3 regions of the Clostridium ljungdahlii DSM 13528 genome follow, and region 3 is predicted to be linked to each of the others. Evidence: riboswitches for the same ligand, from Rfam matches in the RefSeq annotation. Region 3 holds a riboswitch; each other region holds the start of a gene.
The links. A riboswitch is a leader RNA that binds a small molecule or an ion and turns the genes downstream of it on or off. The one in region 3 is predicted to bind S-adenosylmethionine.
Positions count from the first base shown of each region.

Region 1: it holds a riboswitch for S-adenosylmethionine, as region 3 does, so the genes downstream of both, CLJU_RS22665 (YbaK/EbsC family protein) here and CLJU_RS11930 (APC family permease) in region 3, are expected to answer to the same signal.
Region 2: it holds a riboswitch for S-adenosylmethionine, as region 3 does, so the genes downstream of both, metK (methionine adenosyltransferase) here and CLJU_RS11930 (APC family permease) in region 3, are expected to answer to the same signal.

Region 1 is NC_014328.1:3,864,738-3,868,022, forward strand. It holds gene CLJU_RS17445 (DEAD/DEAH box helicase) at 1-413, shown strand, start outside; gene CLJU_RS17450 (flavin reductase family protein) at 646-1,215, shown strand; gene CLJU_RS22665 (YbaK/EbsC family protein) at 1,535-1,693, opposite strand; SAM riboswitch class I at 1,742-1,842, opposite strand; gene greA (transcription elongation factor GreA) at 1,943-2,407, opposite strand; gene CLJU_RS17460 (YitT family protein) at 2,849-3,285, shown strand, end outside.
Region 2 is NC_014328.1:255,915-259,199, forward strand. It holds gene yyaC (spore protease YyaC) at 1-539, opposite strand, end outside; tRNA gene CLJU_RS01235 (tRNA-Thr) at 789-864, shown strand; tRNA gene CLJU_RS01240 (tRNA-Tyr) at 870-954, shown strand; tRNA gene CLJU_RS01245 (tRNA-Val) at 964-1,039, shown strand; tRNA gene CLJU_RS01250 (tRNA-Thr) at 1,061-1,136, shown strand; tRNA gene CLJU_RS01255 (tRNA-Tyr) at 1,142-1,226, shown strand; SAM riboswitch class I at 1,306-1,405, shown strand; gene metK (methionine adenosyltransferase) at 1,576-2,751, shown strand; gene recD2 (SF1B family DNA helicase RecD2) at 2,882-3,285, shown strand, end outside.
Region 3 is NC_014328.1:2,685,465-2,688,749, forward strand. It holds gene CLJU_RS11925 (NADH:flavin oxidoreductase) at 413-1,408, opposite strand; SAM riboswitch class I at 1,632-1,749, shown strand; gene CLJU_RS11930 (APC family permease) at 1,924-3,285, shown strand, end outside.

The DNA of each region.
Region 1 (3,285 bases), 1.2 Mb from region 3:
TTAAAAGCATTATATCTGAAGACAATTATAAAAACTTTATTCCTATAGCAACTGAATTAGATGAAGAATACAATCTAGTAGACGTAGCAGCTGCTCTTATGAAAATAATTTTTGACAAAGAATTGAGCTTTGATTATAAGGAAAATTCCTTAACTGTAGATGAAAAAGATGTTAGGTTATTCCTCTCAATAGGTAGAATGGATAATTTAACTCCTAGAAAACTTTTAAAATTTATAAGTGAAACATCTTCAGTCGAAGCCTATGAAATAGGTGATATAGATATACTAAATAAATTTACATTTATAAATGTCCCAGAAAGAGTATCTTCTATTATATTGAAAAAAACTAATGGTAAAAAACTTCAGGGAAGAAGAGTTTCCGTTGAAGTGGCTAAAAGCAAAAAATCTCATTAGTTTACTTTAAGTATACTATTTAAACGTCTTATAATAAAACAATTAAGCCCTATGTCCCAAGGAATACGTCTCAATTTAAGGGTTTTGGGGCTTTTTGTAATTTAAAAATATTGTTTCTAAATTATATATACACATATAAAATTGCAAAAATTTTTATCATAATAATATTTACCATAATACCTCATATTAAATAGATTTTAAAGCAATACTTTAATAGAAAAGGAGATTTACAATGTCTAAAATATTTTTTAAAGGCAGTTGTATGCTGAATCCTGTACCTTCAGTACTTATAACTTCAAAAAGTAAAAATAGCGATATAAATGTGTTCACTGCTGCCTGGGTAGGCACTGCATGTACTAAACCACCTATGATTACTATAGCTATAAAACCAGAGAGATTATCCTATAAATACATAAAGGAGACAATGGAATTTGCAGTAAACCTTCCCTCTAGAAATTTAACCAGAATTGTAGATTTATGCGGTGTAAAATCTGGCAGAGACTTTAATAAAATAAAAGAATGTAAATTAGAATTAGAAAAAAGTGAAAAAATATCTGTTCCTTGCATAAAAGAATGTGCTGTTAACATGGAATGCAAGGTTAAAAGCATAATTCCTCTTGGAAGCCATCATTTATTTATAGCTGAAATTTTATCGGTTCACGTAGATGAAAATCTAATAGACAATAAGAGGAAAATACATTTAGAAAAAGCTAATCTCATATGTTATTCTCACGGAGAATACTTTCCTATAAATTCAAAACCTCTAGGCAAATTCGGATTTTCCGTCAAGAAGAAAAGGTAGTTTTAAATTAAAATACATATAACTTAAAAGTGAAGGTTGAACTTATAAATATCTTATAGTTTTTTAACTTAAAAATAAACCTATACGTAAGAACATTTTTACAACAAACAAGTGCATTTAAATATTTTGTACATAAGTCTTAGTAAAAAATTCGTAAAAACTTAGGGTTTTTGAATTGTTTGAGGTACGAGTTTTCAAAAGTTCTTAGTTTTTTTAGAATTTTTTATCTAGACTTATCAAAATATTTAACCGGACTTGTGTTTGTAAAAAATGTTCGGAGTATAAGTTTATTTTTCCTTAAAATACCTACATAGATATTTTATTCTCCTACATCTATCCATTCTCCTTTTGTAAGTTCACTTATTTCTGAGGGACTTATTTTAAGTGCATATTCTTTAGATCCTGCTGCAGGATAAACATAATCGAAGTCCTTTATTGAATCGTCCAAATAAATTTTAATATTATTTTTTATACTCAAAAAAATCTTCCTGTAGATAAGTCTACAGGAAGATTTATATTCTTCCACTTCTTATCTTTCAGGTAATACCTGCTGGAATTGGCACCGTTGGATTACATCCAGGTTGCCGGGCTTCATAGGGCCAGTCCCTCTGCCGCTCTTGATAAGAACTTAATATTTAATTTAATAAATTGTAGCAAACTGCTAATTATTTGTCAACATATTTTCATCAATTTAACTTATAAAAATAAAACATTCAACACACTTATTTTACAATAATTTTTCAACCTGCACATCATAACTTCCATCAGGAGATGCCACAGTTGCCTTTTGACCTACTTTTAGTTTATAAAGTGCCTTTCCTAAAGGAGACTCTATACTTATCTTCATATTCTTAACATCTGCTTCTACTGTACTAACTAAGGTAACTTCTTCAGTTTCATCTACGTCACAAAATTTTACTAATGCGGTTTTATTTATATCGAATACATCTGCTTCCGAAGAGCTTTCGATTATTACTGCATTCTTGAGCTGAGCTTCAAGTTCCTGTATTCTAGTCTCAGTCATAGATTGATCATCTTTTGCAGCATCATAATCTGCATTTTCACTTAAATCACCTTGTGCACGTGCTGCTTTCAACGCTAACTTGATTTCTACCCTCTTAACTGTTTTTAAATATTCTAATTCATCTTCTAACTTTTTTTTACCTGATTCTGTAAGAATCACATCTTGCATAAAAAAATCACCCACTATTCTAAATTTTATCTGATGGCTACCTACTGTAACACTTTCACTAAGTAAGATTCATTGATAAGGCTTTGCTGCAAAACTTGATAAATTTTGTATAAGTTTAATAGCTTTTATACATTTATTTACTTTACTATTTTATTATAATATTACTAATTAAATAATACAAGTTAAATGACGAAATCACTTATTATGCATACTATTTAAACCCATATTCCGCAAATAATGTGACGTTAAGATCATATTGACATTAAAATATCTATCATTATATAATATTATTGGAAGTAAATTTGAAAAGACATTCTCACAATGAATTTGTGTGTAATGAGAGCATATAAATCTAAGAATTTCTTACTTGGATTTTATGTGCTTTTTTTGATGAATAAACTACGAAATTAAATAGAAATTATATATAGGAGGCTTTGACTTATGAAAATAAATTTGAAAGATATTTTTCTTATACTAGTAGGTTCACTTTTCGTAGCTTTTGGCACTTATTTTTTTCTAGCTCCAAATCATATAGCAGCTGGAGGAACAAGCGGTATCGCTATAATTATAAACAGTATATTTCCAAATATTCCAATAGGCCTTTTAATGATGGGCATGGAAGTTATACTTTTTACCATTGGTATAATTGTAATAGGACCTGTGTTTGGTGGTAAGACCATATTTTGTAGTTTTTCTATATCCGCTCTTGTACTTTTAATGGGAAAAATATATCCCAATATAAAGCCTTTCAGCAATGATACTTTAATTCAACTTATATTAGGCATACTCATATGTGGATTAGGTATGGGAATTGTATTTAACTTAAACGCCTCTACTGGTGGGACAGATATAATTGCAAAAATAATAAACAAATACAC
Region 2 (3,285 bases), 2.2 Mb from region 3:
ATAAATATGTTGTTGTAATATAAATAATATGAATGAATTAATGAATAAAGTATTACTTCAGCCATACTTAAAACTAAATTAAGACGTATATTGCTGCTGGAATTATTAAATAAATCTTCACTGCTATTTGAATCAACTATACCTATTATTGAGGAATTCCCTACATCCGGGAGAGATTTCCCTACACCTTTGCCAGGATGAACTGGAAAGTCTCTTACTTGAATATCGCCTATAGTTTCTAGATCACCTAAGCAAGCATCTATTCCTATAATGTTTTTATGCGGGTGAAGTAAATTTATTTTATTCAGTTTGCTTTCAATGTTTAAAGCATGTATAGGATCTGAGATTGTACCGTAGACAGGTAGAGGAAAATGTTTGCACTTTAAAAGTGTACCTACTAAGGGACCCAGACAGTCCCCTATATATCTATCTGTACCAATGCATACAATTATGGTATCGTTATTAATGTAATTTTTTAAAAAATAGGCAAGCTTGTAATATGCTAAGGGATCTTTATAATTAGTTTTTGCTTTATTCAATATATTCACCTTCTTTTATGTATGTACTTGTGAAGAACACTATATATAATTTATATGATGAGTTTATACAAATTATTAAAGTTAAATTAAGTGAATATGATTTTGAAAGAAATATAGAGAAATATGGAGAAAGATATATATAATATTAAAATTTAATCATATATTAAATTTGATAATAAGTTAATAAAACTGTATACTAATTTACGTTGAGTACGTTCTTGTTTTAAAGAGCGTAGGGTAATAAAATAAGCTGGCATGGCTCAGCAGGTAGAGCAACTGACTTGTAATCAGTAGGTCGTGGGTTCGATTCCTACTGCCAGCACCAAACATGGAGGAATTCCCGAGTGGCCAAAGGGGGCAGACTGTAAATCTGTTGTCAGTGACTTCGATGGTTCGAATCCATCTTCCTCCACCATAAATATAAGGGCGCATAGCTCAGCTGGGAGAGCATCTGCCTTACAAGCAGAGGGTCATAGGTTCGAGCCCTATTGTGCCCACCATTTAGAATAATAATAGAATAAGCTGGCATGGCTCAGCAGGTAGAGCAACTGACTTGTAATCAGTAGGTCGTGGGTTCGATTCCTACTGCCAGCACCAAATGCGGAGGAATTCCCGAGTGGCCAAAGGGGGCAGACTGTAAATCTGTTGTCAGTGACTTCGATGGTTCGAATCCATCTTCCTCCACCATAAATATAAAGGCACTTTTAGGTGTTTTTTATTTTATAAAAATTTTATAATCTTAATAAATCAAAAAATTATATTATAGCTCTTATCAAGAGAGGCGGAGGGAACAAGGCCCTATGAAACCCGGCAACCAGTGAAAATCACCAAGGTGCCAATTCCTGCAGTATTCTGCAAGATAAGAGAGTAGTTAAGTTATTTAACCTCTTCTTATCGAAGAGGTTTTTTTAATTGATATGCCACTTTAGGTATTTCAGTTTATATTGTGAATATAGGATTTAAATTAGCATTTAATGCAATAGAATTAATTCACTTATTGTAAGAAAAGTATATTTTTACATGGGAGGTATAGAAAATGAGAAAACTATTTACATCTGAATCAGTTACAGAAGGCCATCCAGATAAAATGTGTGATCAGATTTCAGATGCTATCTTAGATGCCATACTGGAACAAGATCCTTATGGAAGAGTAGCGTGTGAAACTGCAACTACTACAGGTATGGTTTTGGTTATGGGTGAGATATCAACCAATTGTTATATTGACATTTCAAAAATAGTTAGAAATACTGTAAGAGAAATAGGATATACTAGAGCTAAATATGGATTTGACTGCCAGACTTGTTCAGTAATAAGTTCAATTGATGAACAATCATCTGATATAGCTATGGGAGTCGATAAAGCTTTAGAAGCTAAGGAAGGCGAAATGGAGGCCATAGAAGCTATAGGTGCTGGAGATCAGGGTATGATGTTCGGATTTGCTACAAATGAAACTCCAGAATATATGCCTATGCCAATAAGTCTTGCTCACAAACTTGCAAAGAGATTAGCACAGGTTAGAAAAGATAAAGTTTTAGATTATCTAAGACCGGATGGAAAAACTCAAGTTACTATAGAATATGAAGACAATAAGCCAGTTAGAGTTGATACCATAGTAGTATCTACTCAGCATGATGAAATGGTAACTAGAAAACAAATTGAAACAGATATAATAAACAATGTAATAAGACCTGTTGTACCACGAGAGTTTTTAGATTATAAAACTAAGTATTTCATAAATCCAACAGGAAGATTTGTTGTTGGAGGTCCCCAGGGAGATTCTGGACTTACAGGAAGAAAGATAATAGTAGATACCTATGGTGGTTATGGAAGACATGGCGGCGGTGCTTTTTCTGGTAAAGACCCAACCAAGGTTGATAGATCTGCTGCTTATGCTGCAAGATGGGTAGCAAAAAATTTAGTAGCTGCAGGTATTGCAGATAAGTTGGAAATACAACTTGCTTATGCCATTGGTGTAGCAAAGCCTGTATCTATAACTGTAGATACTTTTGGTACAGGAAATATACCGGAAGAAAAAATAGTAGATATAGTAAACAAGGTATTTGATCTGAGACCAGCTGCTATAATAAAAGATTTAAATCTTAGAAGACCTATATACAGGCAAGTTGCGGCTTATGGACATTTTGGAAGAACTGATATTGATGTACCTTGGGAAAGGCTAGATAAGGTTGAAGAAATAAAAAAATATATGTAAATAATGAAAAGCTCTATATTGTAAAATGATATAGAGCTTTTTTAGTATGGTGGATTAAGACAAAGTTTAATGTGGTATAATTATTTATAAATATATGATTTTGTTTGCAAATAAGGGTAGGAGAGATTCTATGCAAGAATTACAAGGAATTGTAGAAAGTATAATATTTCAAAATAAAGATAATGGGTATGTAGTTGCTAAAATAAGAGAAAATAAAGATGAAGTAACTATAGTAGGATGTATACCTAATATAATTGAAGGACAAAATTTGAAGGCTGTAGGGGAATGGGTTCTTCATCCTCAGTTTGGGAATCAATTTAAGGTTCAGGCTTCTGAAGAGATAATACCTAGTACTACTATTGGCATAGAGAGATATTTGGCCTCTGGAATAATATCGGGCATAGGTCCAGTAACAGCAAAGAAAATAGTAGAGAAGTTTGGTGAAAATACCCTTCAAATATTGGATAATAACATAGGAAGATTAAAAGAAATAGAAGGTATAGGAGCAAAAAAAATAGCTTTAATAGAGGAATC
Region 3 (3,285 bases):
ATAAATAGTTTATAAAATACTTTTATGAAGCTTATGCATATAGATATAACATTTAATGCATTAAGTTACTTTATTAATGTAAAACGATTTCTTTATGCTCTAACATCATAACAAATTTAGTGTATCAAACATTTCTTTTTTTGTCAAAACACTTGTTAAAATTAAAGTCATATGTTTTAATTAACTTTTTAAAGTTCAACATTTATTTTCCTTTAAGGAGCTTATAAGATTATATTATGCATTATTTGCATGATATTCTATTAATCACTTGTAAACAGATTAATCATTTGTAAATATAAAACTTAAATGTAGATTTAATAATATAAGACATTTGTGAAATTAAAATAAGGAGCATGCCTAGATTTGTGTAAATCAATCCAGATATGCTCCCGAAATATACTAGTTCGCTAAGTTAAAAACTTTCAATGGCCCTTTTAGCCCACTCTGAGTCTTTATACATAGCTCTTCCTACACCTATGAGATCAGCTTTTACATCTACAAGCAGTTTCTCTGCAGCCTCAGCCTTTGTAATACCTCCAGTTAATATAACAGGTATTGATACAAACTGTTTCAAACTTCCACTGAGTTCTGAAAAATATCCCTGAGAGTTATTTCCCGGTACAGTAAATCTGCAGAACCCTCCTGAAATATCCAAAACATCCAATCCCGCTTTTTCAAATTCACAAACCGCAACTTTACTATCTTCAAGTGTAGTTCCACCTTCCATATAATCAGAAGCTCCCAATCTCATGAAAATCGGATATTCAGGTCCTACAACTTCACGTACTGCCTCTATTATTTGCAAATGAATTTTAATTCTATCTTTTACATTATCTCCACCATATTCATCAGTCCTTTTATTTGTAAGTGGAGAATAAAATTGATTCAAAAGATATCCATGAGCAGAGTGAATTTCTACTCCATCAAAACCAGCTGCCTTTACACGAATAGCAGCATCACTAAAGCTTTTAACTATATCCTGAATTTCATCATAAGTAAGTTCTCTTGGAATACCTGATTTCATAAAAGGATTTTCCACAGCTGAAGGCGCTAACAAAACACTTCCTGTAACTGCCATAGTAGTTGCGCTCCCCGCATGGTTAAGCTGCATAACTGCCTTGCAACCGTTTTTATGAATGACACTAGCTACTTTTCTTAGGCCTTCTATTGTACTATCATTTGCCACAGAAAGCTGGTTCTTACTAGCTTTTCCCTGCTGTGCAATAAAGCTGTGTTCAACTATAATAAGTGATAAATATCCTCCTCTAGACTTTTCATCATAATGTTCTAAGATCTTACTACTTACTTTTCCATCATCTTCAGATTTCTCTGTAGCCATAGGCGGCATAATTAATCTATTTTTTAAAACTAATTTACCACTGTTTAGTGGCTCAAGTAAATGTGTCATAATTTCCCTCCTGCATCTAAATTTAACTTAAATTTTATCATAGCAGACATTAAAAAACAAGTAGTGCTTTTTTGTGACAAATTTAGTGTTTAAATTATACATTTATAAAGGAATTTAAGAACTCATTTATAGTTCAACTATATAAATTACAACTTTAATCTTTCAAAAAAGTTATTGACAACAGGATAACCTTGGTAGTATACTACTAACTAAATTAAATAAAATCTTATCAAGAGAGGTTGAGGGACTGGCCCTATGAAACCCAACAACCAGCATTTTCATTTGTTTTCATTTGAATGTATTGGTGTTAATTCCTGCAGATTATTTCTGATAGATGAGATAATTGATTTTTAATATCATGATATTAAAAGGTCATTTTTCTTATCTTATAGAAAAATGACCTTATTTTTCTATAAGATAAACCATTCGATTTGCGCAAATCAAATATTCTGATAAGATTTCCATTTGATTGATAAAAGTACAAATAAAACCCTATTCGCTAAGGAGTGAACAGTATGAGTAAAGAAAACTCTAAAGGCATTAATGCCCTTAAAAAAAATCAACTTAATTTTGTAGAAGTTATTGCTCTTTCAGTTGCAATAATAGCACCTACTTTTGCTATGTCAATGAATGTAGGACTTATGGCATCAACAGTATCTTACTCTGTAAGTGCAGTATTTGTTATATCAACTATATTAATGGGCTTTGTAGCCGTATCTTTTATAAAATTCAATGAATATTTTCCATCTGCAGGTTCGGTTTATACATTTACAGAAAAATCTTTAGGTAAAAAAGCTGCTTCAATATCAGGATGGGCTCTGCTCCTTACCTATATAGGATTTTCTGCTGGATGTTCTTCTGCTTTTGGATCTCTTTTTTCTAGCTTTATTAAAGAATTAACTGGAGTAAGCATATCCTGGATTATATTTGCACTGATTTGTGAGGTATTTATATGGTTTGTATCCTATACCGATGTAAAATTAAGTACAAACATTATGCTTGTCATAGAAGCTGTATCAATCCTCCTCGTAATATTGCTTTCAGTGGTCATTCTTGTAAAAGTTGGTTCAACAAAAGGATTAAGTTTAGTTCCTTTTAAAGGAAATGGGAATAAATTTTCAAATTATGGTACTGGAATCGTATATGCAATACTATGCTTTGGTGGTTTTGAGGGAGCATCAAGTCTTGGTGAAGAAAGTAAAAATCCTAAAAAATCAATACCTCTTGCAATTGCAAGTACAGTTGTTGTAACCGGACTTATATTCGTATTCGTAAGTTATGCTGAGGTTATAGGATTTGGAGTATCGGCTTCAGGAATAGGGGCACTAACCAAGTCCTCATCTACTATAGTAGATCTTTCTAAAAATTATATAGGAAGTGTATTTACTATATTAATTACACTAGCTATCAGTATTTCTGCTTTTTCAACTGCTTTAGGATCTATGACTGCAGGTTCAAGGCTTTTATATTCAATGAGCAAAGATGGTAATGTTCCAGAAATTTTTTCTAGTGTACACCCTAAACACCATACTCCTTATGTAGCTTTAAACATCATACTTGCAATAATAATAATTCCTGTTTTAGCACTTTTTAAACATGATGGAGTAGAAGTATTTGGATATATAGGAACAATAGGTGCACTTGCCTTACTTGTTGCTTACTTTATAACAAGTTTGGGTTCACTTATATACTTTGGGAAGAAAAAAATATGGACATGGCAGCTTATTATACCAGTTATAGCTCTACTCGTTTTAGCATTTACCTTTTATTCAAATATTTATCCTATACCAGCCTTTCCTAATAATATATTCCCTTATATAGTTTTGGCATGGATAATAGTAGGTTTTAGTATTACTTCTATTTATAAAAAAAGTTCG